4 regions of the Clostridium chromiireducens genome follow, and region 1 is predicted to be linked to each of the others. Evidence: riboswitches for the same ligand, from Rfam matches in the RefSeq annotation. Region 1 holds a riboswitch; each other region holds the start of a gene.
The links. Region 1 has a riboswitch for cyclic di-GMP ahead of D2A34_RS25160 (helix-turn-helix domain-containing protein). Riboswitches for the same ligand answer to the same signal wherever they lie in the genome.

Region 1 (4,850 bases):
TACCTAGTAATTCTTCACCTTTATATTCTTTGATTACTTCATGTTCTGTATCTCCAAGAACAGTTCCAATTAAGTCCTTAGCTAATACATAAACTTCCTCACCAACTTTAACATCAGCATATGTGTATGCTTTATTTATACATAATGCTAAGTTAGATGGTAATGTCCAAGGAGTTGTTGTCCAAGCAAGAATGTACTTGTTTTCTTCTCCTTTAACTTTAAACTTTGCAGTTGCAGTTAAATCTTTAACATCTTTATACCCTTGAGCAACTTCATGAGATGATAAAGCCGTTCCACATCTTGGACAGTAAGGCATTACCTTATGACCTTTATATAATAAACCTTTATCCCATAACTTCTTTAATGCCCACCATTCTGATTCTATATAATCATCATGATAAGTTACATATGGATCTTCCATATCAACCCAGAATCCTATTTGATGTGACATCTCTTCCCATAAACTAACATATGAAAATACACTATCTTTACATTCTTTAATGAAATTTTCTACACCGAAATCTTCAATTTGCTCTTTTCCTGAAATTCCAAGCTTCTTTTCTATTTCAAGTTCAACTGGAAGACCATGAGTATCCCATCCTGCTTTTCTTAGAACTCTATGTCCCTTCATAACTTTATATCTTGGAATAATATCTTTCATAACTCTAGTTAAAATATGACCAACGTGAGGTCTTCCATTTGCTGTTGGAGGTCCATCATAGAAAGTAAAATATTCTCCATCCTGATTTGAATCAAAGCTTTTTTTGATAATATCTCTTTCTTTCCAAAGCTTTGCTATGTCTTTTTCCATGTTGACGGTACCTTTTGACGAATCTACCTTATTGTACATTAAAAATTCCCCTTTCATTCTGAGTAAACTATATATTTTCCTCAATAATTTTTCAAAATTTATATATTTTTCTAAACGTAAAAAAACTCCATCCTACAGGACGAAGTTGAATTCGCAAACCACCTAAGGCAAAACATCTAAAAAATAATATTAAATGCTTTATTTCAAGTACATACATACTCTATCCTTTAACGCAGGCTGTTACGTGATAACTTATTGGGCATTAATGCTTTTCAGTCTCCAACTCCTAGGTGATTTTCTCCGAGATTTATTATAGCTTTGCACCATACAGCTACTCTCTAAAAATAATATCTAAGGTACTTTTCCTAATCATAGTCTTTTATTGTAATATTATATATTAATGATTTTTAAATGTCAATTAATAGTATCTTGTAAGATAAAGTTCTATTAATATTAATACACTTATTTATTTACCTATAGTTTACCTAAATGTTATATTGTATTCATTAACATCAAATATAACAGAGAAAAGGTAACCATGATGTTTTTTCAATAATTGTGGACAAATAATAGATTATGATATTGGCACATGCATACCTTGCAATAAGGTTTATAATTGTATATATTGATCCATAAATTTATTATAAAGTACTAATATATACTTTTAATATAAAATAAAAAAGCTATTTCTACGTAGGTGTAGTAATTCCTACTTAGAAATAGCTTTTTATATTATTATATATTTAATCAAAAGAGAATTCTAATTCATCATTATTATACTCACTTAACTCTTCAATTTTAGGGTTATTTTCCTTACCAACATTCTCATCAATATTTATAATGATTCCCCTGTCCCTGCTCCTTGATAATTTTCTTTTAGATTTATCATCTAACGCCATTTTAACTAACTTAATTGACTCAGTAGGTGTGTCACATCCACCTAGAACAACTATATTGAAATCATTGTTATAGGTAATATATGTGCTTTTATAAACTTCAAAGCATTTTGATACTTCATTTGGATCGTATCCGTCTATTTTTAAATTTATCCCTAAATAATCACAATCATATGTGTCAGGTTGAGCAAATACACTGTTTTTTATAGCCAGATCTATTGCCGTCTTTTCATCCTTTAAACCATCATAAAGCTTTAAAACAATACCAGATCCTTCAGCAGTATTTATTCTAAACGAATCCTTTTTATCAATATTTCCATCAATATGAATTCCCATTAGATTGTATGCTAAATCTAAGCTTTCAATCACTTCATTGTTTATTTCTTTATAAGTATTTCTTTTATTATTATCAACAAACTTAATATCACTAATTGAATCAATTACACCATTAATGTCATTCCAACATTCTATTGTATTCTTAAATGATAGTTGATCTTCTGTCAGGCTTGGAAGAATTGCTACTACATTAATTTTTGTAGTTGGAATAGCAGCTGAAGCTATCTGTATGAACGTCTTGATTGCGCCAGATCCCGTCCCCCCTGCCATGCTTGTAAAAACAACCATAACTTCTGTTTGAGGATACTTTCTTAATAAAGTTCCTATTGCATTTGCATTATCTTTTATCATCTCTTTTGATTTATTTCTATCTCTGCCAGATCCATCTGTCCCTGGATATAAATAAACGTTTTTATCTATATTTGCATTTTTTAATGGTTTAATATCAAATAAACTACTATTAAAAAATAATCCATTATAATTCTTATTTCTACCTAACAGACCATCAACAATGTTACCAGCACCTTGTCCTAATGCAACTAATAATATTTTGCTCTTTTCCATAATAATCCCCCTATTTAATCAATATATATCGGATTTTTTACTATTCTAAAAGATTTTTTGATTTTTTGATTTTTATATGCCTGTATTTATTGTATAATAGTTATTAGAAATATTTTATTACATTACAATTTTATACTATATTTATTAATATTTAAAGGATATTTAATATAAATAAGTAATTTAAGGTTAAAATAAGTAATATAATCGAATAAGGTAAAAACACTTTATAATCTGTCGATAATATTAATGAATGTACAATTTTAATATTACTTATTACATATTACTAACTTTATATTATAAAGTTAACTTTACATACTAAAATATATTTATTTTCGAAAGTTATTTCTTGAGTTTCATGGAAATTAGAAAATATTTATAGATAAGATGTTTTAATTATTCTATAATTAAAACATAAACAAGCTCTTTTAAAATATAATTTTTTATAACTATAAATGATACTAGCACACTTATTGAAAAGTAGGGTCGCAAAGCCATGAGTCTAAGGAAAATTTAATTTTCTATGATTGTCAGGTTGCCAAAATATAATTATAATAAGATGTTTTTTTACTTTTGTTATATTTAGGTGACTATTATTATATAGTCACCTTTATTTTTTGAAAACTTATTGAACGCAACTAATCTTATAGTTAATTGCCTACAATATTCTCAAATACTCTATTTCAAAAAACTATTTGTATTTAAAAATAATTTATATAAATTTTCTCTTATACTTTTACTTTCCAATATACATCAGAATAACTTAACTGCGATAATTAATACTTTACTTTAACCTAAAAGAGGGGGTTTAAAATATTATGGATTATGAAGATAAATATATGCATATTCCTGATAAGTTAACTGTAAAAAACATAAAAAGGGGGGATATATTACATTATTCAATTAATCAAGTAGCCAGTTTATTAGGGGAAGAAGATAGTAGTATACGGTATTATACTAATGTTTTTGATAACATTCTAAAAATTGAAATTTTAAATAAAGAGTTTAGATATACCAATAGTGATATAGATAAACTTGAGTTTTTAATTAACTTGAAAAATAAAGGAATGACTGTTAAGGAGATTCAAAAATACTGTGAATCACTACCATTGAACCTGGAAGAATTAGTTGAAGTTAAAGAAAGTAATTCCTTATCTGTTAAAGAAATAATATCAACGATAATTGATCTTGAAAATAAAGAGATTAGTAGTTTAAAGGAAACTTTATCAAACAAGATTAAAGAAGATAATGAATTACGCATTAAAAAAATTGTTGACCTCGCATCGGAACAAAATGATCAATTAAAACTATTTAAGGAAGATATGTTAAAAGAAATAAAAGAATACATTGACTATAAATTTGAGAAAGCTTATGAAGAAAAAAATAACCTATATAATGAGCTATCTCTAAAAATAGATAATTTAATTTCAGAGAAACTTTCCTTAGAAGATATTCTAAAATTACAATTTGATAAGTTTAATGAAGCTTCTAATTCTAGGGATATAAATTTAATTGATGAAATTAGAAGATTCAAAAATGTTATAGAGCGCGCTTATTATGTCCAACAGGAAATGGATACTACTAAAGAGAAATTAAGTTTTATGGGTAGGCTGTTTGGGCTTAGATAATTTATTAATAAAATAAGAACAAGTTAAAATCATTATTCTAACTTGTTCTTATTTTGTTATATTCTTACTTTATTATCTTTGGGATTATTAAAATAAACTCTGATCCACTACCATACTCTGAGTTAACTTTCAGTTTTATCCCAAAATTTTTCGAAATTGATTTCAATAAACTTAATCCAATTCCAGTACCACCAATATTTTCTCCTCTAACAGCTTCACTTCTATAAAATCTATCAAATATACGAGATTGTTCTTCTTCCTTAATTCCTATTCCATTATCTTTTACCGATATCTTAACATATTTGTTCATATCCTCTACACTTAATATTATCTCACCATTTTCATTAGTATATTTAAATGCATTTTCAATTAAAATTACTATTGATCTTTTTACCTTATCATAATCCCATTGAACAGATATATTTTCTTCTAATCCATTTACTTTAAAGGTCTTTTCCTTAATCTCCGCTAAATCCAAATAAAATTCACTTAAATCATCAATAAAATCATTTAGTTTAAAACTCGTGATATTAACAGCTAAATCTAAATCTTCTTTTGACAATAGTAATAAATCACTGTTTAGTTTTTCTAGTCCTCTTACCTCCGTCATCATCTTAG
Region 2 (4,850 bases), on a different contig from region 1:
CCAAGTAACGAAACTTCATCTCCTCTAAGCTTGTTTAAACCAATTGCATTTCCAATCGCGTTTTCAAGGGTTTGTTTAGTTGCATCATCCAAGCTTCCATCAACTACAACTGAAGCTGTAAGTCTTTTTACTTCCCCTGGTGCACTTATGACCTTTGACTCGCTTTTACCAACTTCATAATTCGTCTTTTGATCTTCTTTAGTTGAAACCGAATTATTATTGTTATTTGCCGTTGCCTGATTACTCATATTATTATCTACAGGACTTTGGCTATTTGTTCCTGTTGTTGAATTATTTGATTCTTTCGAATTTTCTTGACTTACAATTACTTTATTCGGATCTACCACTGTTTGTGTCTTTTGCTTCGAATCAAAATCCAAATCCACATTAACAGTTGCCCTTACTTTACCTTTACCTACAACTGGCTCTAATAAATTTACTATTTCTTTTTTTAATTTATCTTCATATACTTTTTCTGCATCTTGTTGTTTTGCAATTTCTTCTGAACTTACTTTATCCGTCTCACTAGAATTAATGTCTTTTGTAAGTAATTTCATATTGTCATCTACTACATCAATATTTTCTTTTGGAATATTCTGCGTAGCACCTGACACCAATGCAACTATTGATTTAACTTGCTCTTCATTAAGTGTTGCGCCCTTTTTTATCTTTAAATAAACCGAGGCTTTACCTGGCTCCTTGTCCTTAACAAAAACAGAATCTTGAGCTTCAGTTATATGTACTCTTGCATCTTCCACTTGCGGAAAACTTTTTATAGTTTTCTCTAATTCACCTTGCTGCATTCTAACCTTTTTTATCTTAAATTCCTCATCTGTCATTCCAAATGAACTAGCATTATCCATAAGTTCATAACCCTTACTTCCAGATGTCAAAGTTGGTGCCAATTCTAATCTTAATGCATCTACCTGATCTTTTGAAACCCAAATTGTATTATTTGCACTATCGATCTTTGTATCAACTTTCTTTTCATTTAAAGTATTTACTACCGTTTGAGCATCTGTAGGATCAAGGTTAGAGAATAATACCTGATATTTATTAGAAGATGAATAAAAAAATGAACTTATTATTGCGATAATAACTGTTAAAACTGCAATTATAACAACAATCTTTATTTTCTTACTTTGGGATTTAAACTTTTCCAAAAGCCCCTTAACTTTTTCTAAAAGTTTTTTCATTATTTAGCTCTCCTCACCTTACTACAATTGCATCTTTGATAATTGGTTATATCCCTCCAATAACTTATCTCTAGTTTGAGCCAAAAATTGTAAACTCAAACTAGCTTCTTGGTTCTTAACCATTACTTCATCGATACTTACATCCTCTCCCCTAATAAATTTCGTTGAAGTCGTATCAGCATTTACCATTTTATCATTGGTATCATCTATAGTCTTTTTTAGAACATCTCCAAAACTAACGGCGCTCATATTTTCACTTTTAGCTTTATTATCATTTATATTTTCAAACTTTTTATTAAATAAAATCTCGTTTTGTGCAAATCTATCTTCTATTCTCATTTATAAATCACTCCTATTTCCCAATTTCTAATGCCTTCGAAAACATACCTTTTAAAGCATTAAATGTATCTACATTAGCTTCATAAGATCTTGTTGCTACCATCATATCCGCCATTTCATTTAATACATTTACATTAGGCATAGTAACATATCCATTTGCATCTGCATCAGGATGAGTTGGGTCGTATATTTTTCTTAAAGGTGATGAATCCTTTTCAATCTTTACTGCTTTTACTCCGGCCATTTCTTTATTCGCGTCAAGTGCCTCTTGGAATACAGCTACCTTTCTCACATATGGGCCGCTTCCGTCAGCACTTCTTGTAGTACTTGCATTCGCCATGTTTGCGGTTATCGTATCCATTCTTAGCCTTTCTGCTGAAAGCCCTGTTGCACTTATCTGCATCGAACTAAATGCGTTCATTTATATCCCTCCTCGTATATCTGATAGAACTACTTAACTGTCTCTTTAACTTATCAATTTTGAAAATCTTTATGGTTTAATCCCTGTACGTTTACTTCATAACAGTTTTTAAATTATTAAACTTACTATTAATCTCTGTTATTAGCGCATTATATTTAAGAGTATTCGCCGCTTGATTTACTTTTTCTATATCTAAATCAACATTGTTCCCATCACTTCTCATACTAGTGCTTTTATCTTGCTCAATTGATATATTTTCATTTTCTGAATTTGTGCTAGAAAAATGTAGGGGGTTTGTCCTTTTTAATTCTAACGCTGAGGAATTTTCATTCTTTAAATTTTCTTCAAACACAACATTAAATCTCTTATAATCCTTAGTATTAACATTTGCCATGTTATTAGCAATTGTCTTAGCTCTAATATTTGATGCTTTAATTCCTGATTTAATCAAATCATATGTAGAATCAAAATTAATAGATTGTATACTCATAAATTCACATCCTTATTTATTCTCATTTAATATAATAAAATTTTAAAACTCTAACTAAGACATTAACCTTATATCCAAAATCATAACCTCAATTATTTGTTTAGAAGTTATATTATAATTTAATTATTTTACAAATAACTCATTAATAATTTAATTATAAAATAATTAAGACATTTTATCTATAATTTTTTTTCAAATCCTCTCCAAACTATTTACTATTATATGTTATTTATACATCGTTTGTAATTTTATTCCTTGATTCTATCAAATATGACATGACAACATATTCCTAAACTTTATTTCCTGTATGCACATAAATAAAATATTAAAGGCACGTCATCTTTTTAAAATAAAAAATGACTATTAATACATAGTCACCAAAATACAGAAAAACTTAATAAATATAAAATTTATCATAATAATTATACTTTGGCAACCTGACAATCATAGGAAATAAGCTTTCCCTTAGACTCATAGCTTTGCGGCCTTACTTTTCAATAAGTGTGCTAGTATCATTTATAATTTATAGTTCATAATTCATTCATTTTATTATAAGGCATTTAGTAAATTTTTACCACAATTATTTTTATATTTTCGATAAAATTCGTATAATTATAACTTAATATACATATATATCTCATAAATATTTATCTAATGTTTAGCCACATTGACTCTCCCATTCTCTTCAATGTGAAGAGAACAGTGGCACGGACCCTAGAATGGATACCCCTTGAGGGTATAAAGTTCAACTAAGATTTAGATGTGGATCACCCCACTCCAAAATCAAGTTTTACTTGATAAGTCAGGGCAATAAAATAAACTAATAGTAAATTCTATAAAACTACTATTAGTTTATTTCTTAAAATATAATATTACTCTGTCTTATTTAACATTAGCTAGAATATTCAAACAATCTTTAGGAAAATTATTGCTTTGCGCTAATAATCCAATTGATGAATTAACCAACAATTGACTTTTTGAATAATTCATCATTTCTTCTGCAACATCAGCATCTCCAATTCTACTTTGAGATGTTTGAATGGAGATATCTTTGCTACTTAAATAATCAGCTGTTCCCTCTAATCTATTTTGAATCGAACCATATCTAACTCTAACTTTGCTAACCATTTCAATAGCTTTATCTACAGATTCAAGAGATGATTTAATATCACTTATATCCAGGCTGCCAACACCTAAATTTGATGCACTCACATTAAAAAATGGTATATCCATGCTTTCACCATCCATAGTTCCTATAGCAGTTTTTATTGACTTTGTATTGTCACCACTTACACTAGAATCAGATAATTTTATGCCATTAAACTCTGTACTGTTAGCAAAATTATCTAATTCTGCCTTAATACTATCAATTTCATTTTGAATAATTTTTTTATCTACATCCGTTAAAGATCCAGAACCAGCGTTAACCGTTAACTCCTTCATTCTAGATAAACTATTGTTCATTTCTTGTAGAACACCATCAAAAGTTTGAATCATAGAATTGGTATCTTGAATATTTCTACTTGCCGCATCATTGGTTAATATTTGTATCTTTAACGTTTCATTTTTTCCTATTCTATTAGGATTATCTTTAGCCGAATTCAACTTGCTTCCAGTGCTTATATTATTTAGTGCTTTGGATTCATCAGCAATTCTACCTATGTATGTTTTATGTATACTTAAAGAAAACATATTATGAGTAAGTCTCATTTTATAAAACCTCCTTTTGTTCTTTATTGCTATAAGATATATTTAAAAATATCCATAAACTCACACTCTTACATCTATATTAATCCCTTTGCTTGTATCTACAGCCATATTACTCATCATTTCTGTCATCTGAGTTGCTATTTCAGTTCTACTATTCATTACCATCTTCATAACTGATATTGAAACTGCATTTTGTAAAGATGCTTGATGCATACCTATTGACATTGTAGATAGATCCATCAAATCACTTCCTTTAAACTATATACTTTAATCTTTATTCCTTCATACTTGTTTAATATTCTTCTGAATACATAATATATTATGTATCAATGGTTTCTTTATTTCCCCACTTATTCTAATTATTATATTAATATATTTTTCTATAGATATTAGGTAATATGGTGAAGATAAATAGCCGATTTTGCTCTAGTGTGCATAAGAGACTCACTTTCTTTTAGAAAAGTTAGTTATTTTTTATTTAAATGCTCATTTAATAAAATAGTAAATTTTTTTGCACCTCTTAAATTAAGGTGTGAAAAATCATAAAATTCATTATCTTCAAAATCATTATTTTGAAAATAGTCCATAACTTCAAATATATATTTATTTTTGAAACTATTCAAAATATCATAAAATATATCTCTCTGTTTATATTCATAAGCATTCTGATAATATTTAGTAACTGGTAAAATAA
Region 3 (4,850 bases), on a different contig from region 1:
ATGTAACAGAAAATAAAAAAGTAGAAGAAGAACTGAGAGAGAAATATGAGGAGATATCATCTTTATATGAGGAACTTATTGCAATTGAAGAGGAGCTAAGGTCTAACTATCAGGTGTTAGAGGAAGCGAAGGGAGAGGCAGATAAGGCAAACCAAGCTAAAAGTGAATTTTTGGCTAATATCAGCCATGAAATTAGAACTCCTATGAATGGAATAATTGGAGTAATTGATTTACTTAAGGTAACTAAGCTCAATAAAAATCAGAAAGAATATTTAGAGATGCTTAGTTATTCATCTAGAGTACTATTAGGAATTTTAAATACCATATTAGATATTTCAAAAATAGAAGCTGGTAAATTTGAACTTGCTGTAAAACCATTCGATATAAAAAGGACTTTAAATAGAATTACTAAAGAATTATCTTTAGCTTGTAATAACAAAAATTTAGAAGCTTCTTATTACATAGACCCATATATAAATTATAATTTGATAGGAGATGAGATTAGATTAAATCAAGTTTTAATAAATCTTGTTAATAATGCTATTAAATTTACTAAAAGTGGGCAAATTGTTTTTAAGGTCAAAAAAATAGAGAGCACTAATAACAAGTTAATTTTGGAATTTTCAGTACAAGATACCGGTATTGGGATAAAAGAAGAGTTTAAAAATGATATCTTTAAAAGATTTGTTCAGCAGGATATGACTTCTACCAAAAAGTATGATGGTACAGGATTAGGACTTGCCATTTCAAGAGATATTGCAAAGTTAATGAAGGGTGATATATGGTTTGATAGTGTTGAAAATAAGGGAAGTACTTTCTATTTTACAGCTGAATTCTTAATGGATTATACAAAAAATTATAAAGAGACAAGTTGTGATTTACAAGATAATAAAATAATTATTAACAAGACTAAAAAAATATTAATTGTTGAAGATAATGAGATAAATATGAAGATAGTTTGTGCAATGGTAGAAAAATTAGGATATGAATTTGAAGGTGCATATGATGGTAGAGAAGCTTTAGAGAAATTAAAAGATAATTCATTTGATTTAATCCTTATGGATATACAAATGCCAGAATTAAATGGATATGATGCAACTAAAATAATTAGGGCAAATGAGATAAAAACAATGGTGCATATTTATATTATTGCTATGACAGCTTATTCTATGAATGGAGATAAGGAAAGATGTATCGAAATAGGAATGGACGATTATATATCTAAACCATTTGATATTGATACGCTAAAAAATACAATATTAAAATATATATAATATTAGCAATCGATGAAAATAAGAAATTACTCATGCGAAATGCTAGAGAGTTACAGGAGGTGTTATAATGACTAAACATCATCTTTTATGGTTAGAAAACTATTTGAAAGAAACATATCAGACATCAATACTAGAGAATTTTCTTAATCTTCAAATTGATGAAATTTCGGAGGGAAAGGTTAAATATAAAACAAAAATTATTGATAAATATTGTAATATATATGGTTATGTACATGGGGGCACATTGGCTTCAATTGCAGACGTGGTAATGGGAGTTTCATGTGTAACTTTAGGAAAACGTATAGTAACTACAGATTTGAGTATAAGTTATATAAAAAATGTACGTGAAGGAAATATAATTACAGCTGTTGGAGAAGTGATTAGTGATGGAAATAATATAATGAGAGCTGTATGCAAAATTTTTGATGAGAGCCAGGAGCTGCTTGTTCAAGCACAAGCTTCTTATTTTGTTATTGGAAGCTTTGATAATATTGATTATCCAAAGTCAAAATAATTACTCATACTGAGTTGCAGGTTTTACACTTATTACTTCATATTTAGATTAATTTAAATATTTTTGATTTCATTCAATGGTTATAATTGCTTTTATAGTTTGGAATTGTGGTATGAAAAACTATAAAAGCACATTCAAAAGATGTATTAATAAGTTTTAAAACACATAATACTTCAGAGGATTTGGAGAACCAAGTGAAATGGACGAAAATTTTTGTGGCTCTGAATGAAGAAAACGTTTATAGTTGACAAATAAATGACATAAATTAATGTTAATATATTTATTATAGGAGTAATCGTTATCAGTTATTTGCCCCAAAAGATTAATCTTTTGAATGTTATAATGATATTGTTTACAAATTTAAGAAAAAATTAATTAATTCATCAGAAAAATCATAAGAAATTAATAATATTATATAGGTAAAGGGGGGATGACTTAATGGGAAATATAATGAAAATAAACATGTATGCAGAAGTGAAAAGAAAAAAAGACGCAAAGATTGAGCTTAAAACTATCGAAAAAGTTATCTTAGAATATAACATCTGGATAAAGAAAGATAACAGAGAGGATAAAATGGAGAATTATGAAAGATTCATACAAGCGTAGTTACTTTTAAAGGTAGATTAAGTAGAGATACTTTATTTACCTTATTTTTTTGACTTGAATAATTATTCTTAGTGAGATATAAATTAATATAAAATTTACGATATAATACCAAAAATTGAAGTTTTATAGAAAATATGGTATTATATTAAATACAATTACTTAAATGGGAATATGAAATTGAGGAGGGAATTTAATGATTAATAGAGCAGAATTGAAAAGACATGCTAGGAATCAGCTAAAAGGAAGATGGGGAATAGCTATTGGTGCAATTATAGCTGTGTTTTTAATACAAATGTTATTTAATTTTATTACAAGGATTTTTGAGGATAATAATAATGCATTAGCTATCGTTTTAGCTATAATATCAATGATAGTTAGTACTGTAATGAGTATTGGGATGTGTAGATTTTCATTAAATTATGCTTATGAGGATAGAGATCCAGAATTCGCAGATATATTTTCAGGATTTAGAGTTATATTAAAAGCAATAGGATTATTTTTTTTGTTAGGAATAATAATATTGATCGGGACTATTTTATTAATAATACCGGGTATTATATTTAGTTATATGTTTTCACAATCTTATTATATATTAGCTGATGATAATAGTAAGTCTGTTATTCAATGTCTAAAAGAAAGTGCTGGAATGATGAAAGGATATAAATTCAAATATTTTGTGCTTTTACTTAGTTTTTTAGGGTGGATAATATTAGGGATTATTACATTAGGTATAGGTTTATTATGGGTGGTTCCATACATGAATGTAACAACGGCATCTTTTTATTTAACTGTTAAGAATAACTACTACCAATCTAATAGTTGGTTAAATGAATAAAATTGTATTATTTATTGAGTAAAAGATTACAAGTAATAATAATTATTGATTATAATTATTATTAATGATAAAATTACATTAATATGTATTATATTACAATTGGAAGCTGTGAAGAATTCGTTTATTTGGGCATATTAAGAATTTGGAGCTAGTTGTGCAACCGGCCAATTAAAACTGATTAACAAAATGATTAGTTTTAGTTGGCTTTTTATATTTGTAAAAGAACGTTTATAAAAAAATGTATGAATGATAAAAAATTACTAGAATAGGAGGAGTATACATGGATATTTTTGTGGCAAGGCAACCTATATTTAATTGTAGTAATGAAGTGGTTGCATATGAGCTTTTATTTAGAAATGGGCAGAATAATTTTTATGATAATACCAATGGGGATGAGGCAACACGAAATGTTATAGCGAATTCATTTTATGCTTTCGATTTTAAGAGTGTAACTGACAATAGGAAGGCATTTATAAATTTTACTGAAGAATTAATAAAAGAAGAAATAGCAACCATACTTCCAAGTGATTATGTTGTGATTGAAATTTTAGAAAATATAGAGCCGACTGATGAGGTTATAAACGCATGCAAAAAGCTTAAGAATAAAGGATTTACACTAGCCTTAGATGATTTCGTATTTGATAAAAAATATATGAAACTAATAGAAATGGCTGATATTATAAAAATAGATTTTAAAATTACAAAGGGATATGAAAGAAAGAAGATATTGGAATTAAAAAAGGTAAATAATAAGATAAAGTTTTTGGCTGAAAAAGTTGAAAATAAAGAAGAGTATGATGAAGCTTTAGGGTTAGGATACTCGTACTTTCAAGGATATTATTTTAGTAAGCCGATAGTGTTATCAACAAAAGATATTCCGACTAACAAAGATACAGCATTGAAGATTTTAAAGTTAATAAATAAAGAAGACTTTGAGTTTAATCATTTAGAAGATTTAATAATGAAAGACGTAGGGATATCTTATAAACTTATTAAATTGATTAATTCATCAGCTTTTTTTATGAAAAATAAAGTGACTTCTATAAAATATGCTATATCATTATTAGGAAGAAAAGAAATTGTAAAATGGTTATATGTAGTTTTATTAAATGATTTAAAGGAAAACAATACTAACGAATTATTAAAAGTTTCCCTTCAAAGAGCAAAAATGTGTGAAGCTATAAGCAATATGAGTGGGTATAATGAAAGAAGTTATTCGGCATATATGGTTGGTTTATTCTCAGTTATGGATGCAATTTTAGGCTGTCCAATTGAAGTCATTCTAAAGGAATTATTTCTATCTGATGAGATCAAAGAAGGTCTAATTGAAGAGGCAAACTCGTTAAATAAAATACTAAAGCTAGCTATTTATTATGAGAGGGGTCAATGGGAAAAGGTTACAATTTGCGCAGAAGAGATGCAAATTGATATAAACAAACTTGCGGGTGCATATTTAGAATCAGTAAAATGGACAGATGAAACATTACGTACATAGTATTATTAATTTATTTAATTCATAAAAAAATAATTTTATACGAATTATGTAGATGGGGAATCAACATATATTTTACTAAGTATCATTGCATAAGAATTAGAATGATATTACAATAATGTGTATATG
Region 4 (4,850 bases), on a different contig from region 1:
CTTATGTCATCATTGTAACCTAAAAACTTTAGTGCGCTAAAAAATATTAATGATAATGAGCAACTTAATAAATAAATTATTAATACTAATTTTAGTGATTTTTTATTAAATTCTATTATAAAACTTTCTTTCTTTTCCATATTATCCCTCCAAATATGTTGAATAAATTTAAATGTTATAACTTATATCATATTGATTCCTTTACACAATATGATATAATATACATAATATATCTTTTTTTCAAATACATTCCACAAAAAGTATTGCTTTTCTACAAACAGTATTCATATAGAATTTTCTTCACAAATAAATTAAAAGGAGACTTAATGTTCATGAAATACAAAAACGTAAATATTGTAGGGACAGGTATATACCACCCTTCAAACAAAGTAGATAATGATTACTATATAGAGCATTTCAAAAACTTAGGTAAAGATATCGCACCTTTTCTTGATAATCTAGGAAGAAAAGAACGATATATTGTAAATAATACCACCGAAAACGCTTTAACTATGGCAATAGAAGCCTCAAAAAACGCTTTAAAGATCGCTGGTATATCAGCTGATAAACTTGATGCTATAGTATTTTCTTCTGACACACCTGAATATTTATGTCCATCTAATGCACTTATCATAAATCATGAGTTACAAGCATCAAATGCACATACTGTATATGATTTAAACTCCAACTGTGTCGGTATGGTTGTTGCTCTCGATCAAATGAGCCGCTTTATGAAAACATCAAAAAACATAAAATATGCACTTGTGGTAGGCGGTATATTAGTATCTTCTATTGCTAGGGAAGATTGTAAATATACATATCCAGCCTCTGGTGATGGTGCCGCTGCAGTAATTTTAAAATGCACTGAGGAAGATACACAAAGAGGAATACTAGATTCTAAATACTGCACAAGATCTGAATACTACAGTACAATTATCTCTCCTTGTTGTGGACTTACTAAAGCGCGTTTAAATACAACCAGTGAATATGATAAAAAACAACAATGGACCCCATTTCCTCTTAATTTCTTTGCCCCTGAATGGAGTAAAGCTATAGATGAATTCATGTGTGAATATGATTTCTCACTTGATGAAATTCAATATTTCTTTTTATCACAATATTCTAAGCAATTCTTAATTGAAACAGCAAGAATATTAAATATCGATAATTATGAAGAAAAATTTGCATACATTGGTGATAAATATGCATATACCGGTACCACTAGTCCAATATTTGCGTTACATGAAACCCTTCAAAATAAACCAATAACTCCTGGTGCTAAAGCAGTATTTTGTTCAGTTGGTGCTGGCGTTGCCATGTGCTCATTGCTATATAAGTTTTAAATAACTATATTATTTATCATATAGTCATTAATTGGCATTGATGATTTTATAAAAAGTAGATAAATAATTAATTATCTACTTTTTATAATTTTTCCAAATAACTTTAATACTTTATCAAGTTTTCACAAAATCTATCCTTATTAAATCATATCTTTGTTTTTATAATTAAATCCTTAATTAAATACATATTTCCCTTTTATCGAATATTCTTTTAGCCTTCCCTTCACTTTTTACAAGTGTATCTGGATTAACAAATTCTATATTACACCCAACTTGTAGTAAATTATGCAATCTATTTTTAATATTTTTTTGTAGTTCATTTAATTCATGTGTATAGTAATACTTTAGATCTCTGTTCGTTTCGACTGTAATTGTTAATTGATCTAGATTACCTTTTTTCTCTAAAGTTAATGTATAGTTCGGTGATAATTCCTCAAAACCAAGTAATATTTTTTCAATCTGTATTGGATATACATTTACTCCTCTAATAATCATCATATCATCGTTTCTTCCATATATACGGTTCATCTTAACATATAGGCATCCACATTCACATTTATCATAGCTAAGTGATGATATGTCTCTTGTTCTATATCTTATCAATGGAATTCCTTCCTTTGTCAAAGTAGTTAAAACCAATTCTCCCTTTTCTCCAGGCTCAACACTTTCTTGAGTAATTGGGTCTATGATTTCTGGAAAAAAGTCTTCTTCATTAATATGCAAACCATCCTGCATATTACATTCACCTGCTACTCCTGGCCCCATTACTTCACTTAATCCATATATATCATATGCCTTGATTTTAAACTTACTTTCGATATTTTCTCTTATTTCATTAGACCAAGGTTCTGCTCCAAAAACCCCCATTCTTAATTTTAATTCTTCAGGGTGTATTCCCATTTTTACCATAGTATCATATATATGAAGAGCATATGATGGGGTACAAGCAAGTACAGTAACTCCAAAATTTTTCATAGTAAGTACTTGCTTTTCAGTATTTCCTCCTGACATAGGTATAACTGATGCACCTACACGCTCGATACCATAGTGAAGTCCTAATCCTCCTGTAAATAGACCATATCCATAAGCCACTTGCACCACATCATCTGAAGTAACACCATATCTACCCAAGACATCAGCTATTAAATTTGACCAATTATCTATATCGTTTTTTGTATAACCTACTATTGTTTGCGTACCACTTGTCCCTGATGATGCATGAATTCTTACAATTTTATTCATAGGAACTGCAAACATACCATAAGGATAATTTCTCCTTAAATCTTCCTTTGTTGTAAATGGCAGTAATTCAATATCCCCTAATGTTTTAATATCTTCAGGAGTTATGCCCATCATATCAAATTTATTTTTGTAAAACGGAACACTATCATAAACATATTTAACAATGTTTTTTAACCTTTGTATCTTAACTTCATTAATCTCTTCTCTTGTTAGTTTTTTTTCTAAATTATTCATAAAACTCTTCTCCTTTTATTACTCCCAATAAATCGAATTCATTTTTAAATTTATGATTTTCATTTAGATTTTAACAAGATTATAATTTAACTAGATAGCTTGTATTCTTGATAGTCGTACATATTATAAATACTTCCTCCTTATAAAGTGTAGTTAATATATACATATCTATATCCAAACTATTTCCATAAAATAGAAGGCGCCTATTAATTAATAGGCGCCAAAAAGATAAACTAATGCGTATGCAATGCATTTAACAACATTTTGGCAGCCTGGCAGTCATTGAAATAAATTTCTTTAGACCCATAGCTTTGCGACCTTATCTTTCGAGAAGTGTGCTATTATCAATGTATATATTAGGTATATTTTACACTTTATTTCCATGTTTTTCAACAAAAATATCACTTTTTTTCCAATAAATTTATATTAGTTAAAGTCGTCTATCATATTCATATTTTAATTTATTATGTTCTATATGATAATCAATCTGATTAATCATAGCCTCTTTGTCACAAGGTAAATCTCCTCTTAGCGAAACGTAATTCGATGCATGGTTGCATCTAAATACTATTGTTTCCTCAATATTGATGTGTTCTATTAAAAGCTTAATTTCAATTAACATTTCTTTATCACTTAACAATTGAAATTCTTTTTTCACTATTTTATTATATAAATCAGTTTCTTCCTCAGCCATAAGACTTAATACGCCTAAATAATCTGGAGCCATATTACTTATTAATTCGCCAGTTTTAACTGCATGAATTTTACTATTTTTTCTTCCTCCAATTCCAGCTATAACAGTTACTGATAGCAAAATATTTGCATTCTTAACCATTACTGCTGCATTTAATAGTTCTTCACTGCTTGCCCCTTTATTTATATCTTTTAAAACCTCATCACTTCCACTTTCAACTCCCATATATATCATAGATAACCCTAAAGCCTTAAGCTCTTCTAACTCCTGATGAGTTTTAAGAAGTATTGATTTAGGTGAACCATAAAGAGTAATCCTACTACATTCAGGAAACAACTTACCTGCATACATTAGTATTTCTTTTAGGTCCTTAGTAGGAATAATCAAAGCATCACCATCTGCAAGAAATATCTTTTCAACATGTTCATATATCTTTCTAAAGTGGTTCATATCATTTTTAATTTCTTCCAAGGATTTTATAGAGAATTTCTTCGATTTATACATACTACAAAAACTACATTTATTATGTGAACAACCTAACGTTGCCTGTATTATAAGGCTATTGCTTTCACTAGGAGGCCTGTATAACGGATAATCGTACATCTTTAATTCCTTTCTTCACTTATATTATTAGTAAGCTAATATTTATAAAACTGCTTCGCATTTTTATACTTTAATTAACTTATATTTCTTCCTATGTTTATAGTATAAATTAATATCTCTTGTAATATCAATTTATAGTTTTAAATTTAATAAAGTTTTCTATCCTACTATTTTACACATAATCATTAGGGTAATAAATTATGTGCATATAGAGCTAGCCCCTTATAGTATAATAATTCTATAAGGGGCCCCAAAATAAAACTTCTTATCATTTATTTTAATCATCCTCTTCAGTACAAACCCTATTTCTGCCTTTGTTTTTTGCTTTATACATTGCTCTATCTGCTCTCAATATAAGATTATTAATGTTTTCTCCATTTACTTTTTTATAAGATGATACTCCAAAACTTGCAGTAATATTAATTTTTTCTTGATTATTCTGAAAATTTATATGCAAATTTTCTACTGCCTTTCTCATACGTTCAGCAATCATGATTGCTTGTTCACTAGTTACTTCTGGTAAACAAATTACAAATTCTTCACCACCATGCCTCCCTACAAAATCATATGGTCTGCACATATTCACAATACATTGAGCAAACTTTTGCAAAGCAATATCCCCCACTTGATGTCCATAAGTATCATTTACTTTTTTAAAAAAATCTATATCCGCTAGTATAATGCTCATATTTAATTTCTCTCTCTCAGCCCTGCTAAACTCCACATTAAATCTC

Region 2: it holds a riboswitch for cyclic di-GMP, as region 1 does, so the genes downstream of both, flgB (flagellar basal body rod protein FlgB) here and D2A34_RS25160 (helix-turn-helix domain-containing protein) in region 1, are expected to answer to the same signal.
Region 3: it holds a riboswitch for cyclic di-GMP, as region 1 does, so the genes downstream of both, D2A34_RS11170 (EAL and HDOD domain-containing protein) here and D2A34_RS25160 (helix-turn-helix domain-containing protein) in region 1, are expected to answer to the same signal.
Region 4: it holds a riboswitch for cyclic di-GMP, as region 1 does, so the genes downstream of both, D2A34_RS00690 (phenylacetate--CoA ligase family protein) here and D2A34_RS25160 (helix-turn-helix domain-containing protein) in region 1, are expected to answer to the same signal.

The regions. Positions count from the first base shown of each region.
Region 1 covers NZ_QXDJ01000010.1:46,073-50,922, reverse strand. The annotation lists gene ileS (isoleucine--tRNA ligase) at 1-850, opposite strand, end outside; gene D2A34_RS25165 (FtsZ/tubulin family protein) at 1,555-2,607, opposite strand; cyclic di-GMP riboswitch class I at 3,058-3,147, shown strand; gene D2A34_RS25160 (helix-turn-helix domain-containing protein) at 3,423-4,232, shown strand; gene D2A34_RS25155 (sensor histidine kinase) at 4,297-4,850, opposite strand, start outside.
Region 2 covers NZ_QXDJ01000001.1:495,255-500,104, forward strand. The annotation lists gene fliF (flagellar basal-body MS-ring/collar protein FliF) at 1-1,196, opposite strand, end outside; gene fliE (flagellar hook-basal body complex protein FliE) at 1,218-1,535, opposite strand; gene flgC (flagellar basal body rod protein FlgC) at 1,549-1,956, opposite strand; gene flgB (flagellar basal body rod protein FlgB) at 2,048-2,446, opposite strand; cyclic di-GMP riboswitch class I at 2,875-2,964, opposite strand; gene D2A34_RS02070 (flagellin) at 3,329-4,156, opposite strand; gene D2A34_RS02075 (YjfB family protein) at 4,217-4,396, opposite strand; gene D2A34_RS02080 (tetratricopeptide repeat-containing glycosyltransferase family protein) at 4,624-4,850, opposite strand, start outside.
Region 3 covers NZ_QXDJ01000002.1:1,280,290-1,285,139, forward strand. The annotation lists gene D2A34_RS11155 (PAS domain S-box protein) at 1-1,274, shown strand, start outside; gene D2A34_RS11160 (PaaI family thioesterase) at 1,342-1,788, shown strand; gene D2A34_RS26680 (hypothetical protein) at 2,227-2,394, shown strand; gene D2A34_RS11165 (DUF975 family protein) at 2,588-3,229, shown strand; cyclic di-GMP riboswitch class II at 3,322-3,404, shown strand; gene D2A34_RS11170 (EAL and HDOD domain-containing protein) at 3,510-4,724, shown strand.
Region 4 covers NZ_QXDJ01000001.1:159,895-164,744, forward strand. The annotation lists gene D2A34_RS00680 (methyl-accepting chemotaxis protein) at 1-140, opposite strand, end outside; gene D2A34_RS00685 (ketoacyl-ACP synthase III) at 333-1,343, shown strand; gene D2A34_RS00690 (phenylacetate--CoA ligase family protein) at 1,521-2,819, opposite strand; cyclic di-GMP riboswitch class I at 3,083-3,169, opposite strand; gene D2A34_RS00695 (radical SAM protein) at 3,250-4,116, opposite strand; gene D2A34_RS00700 (PAS domain S-box protein) at 4,394-4,850, opposite strand, start outside.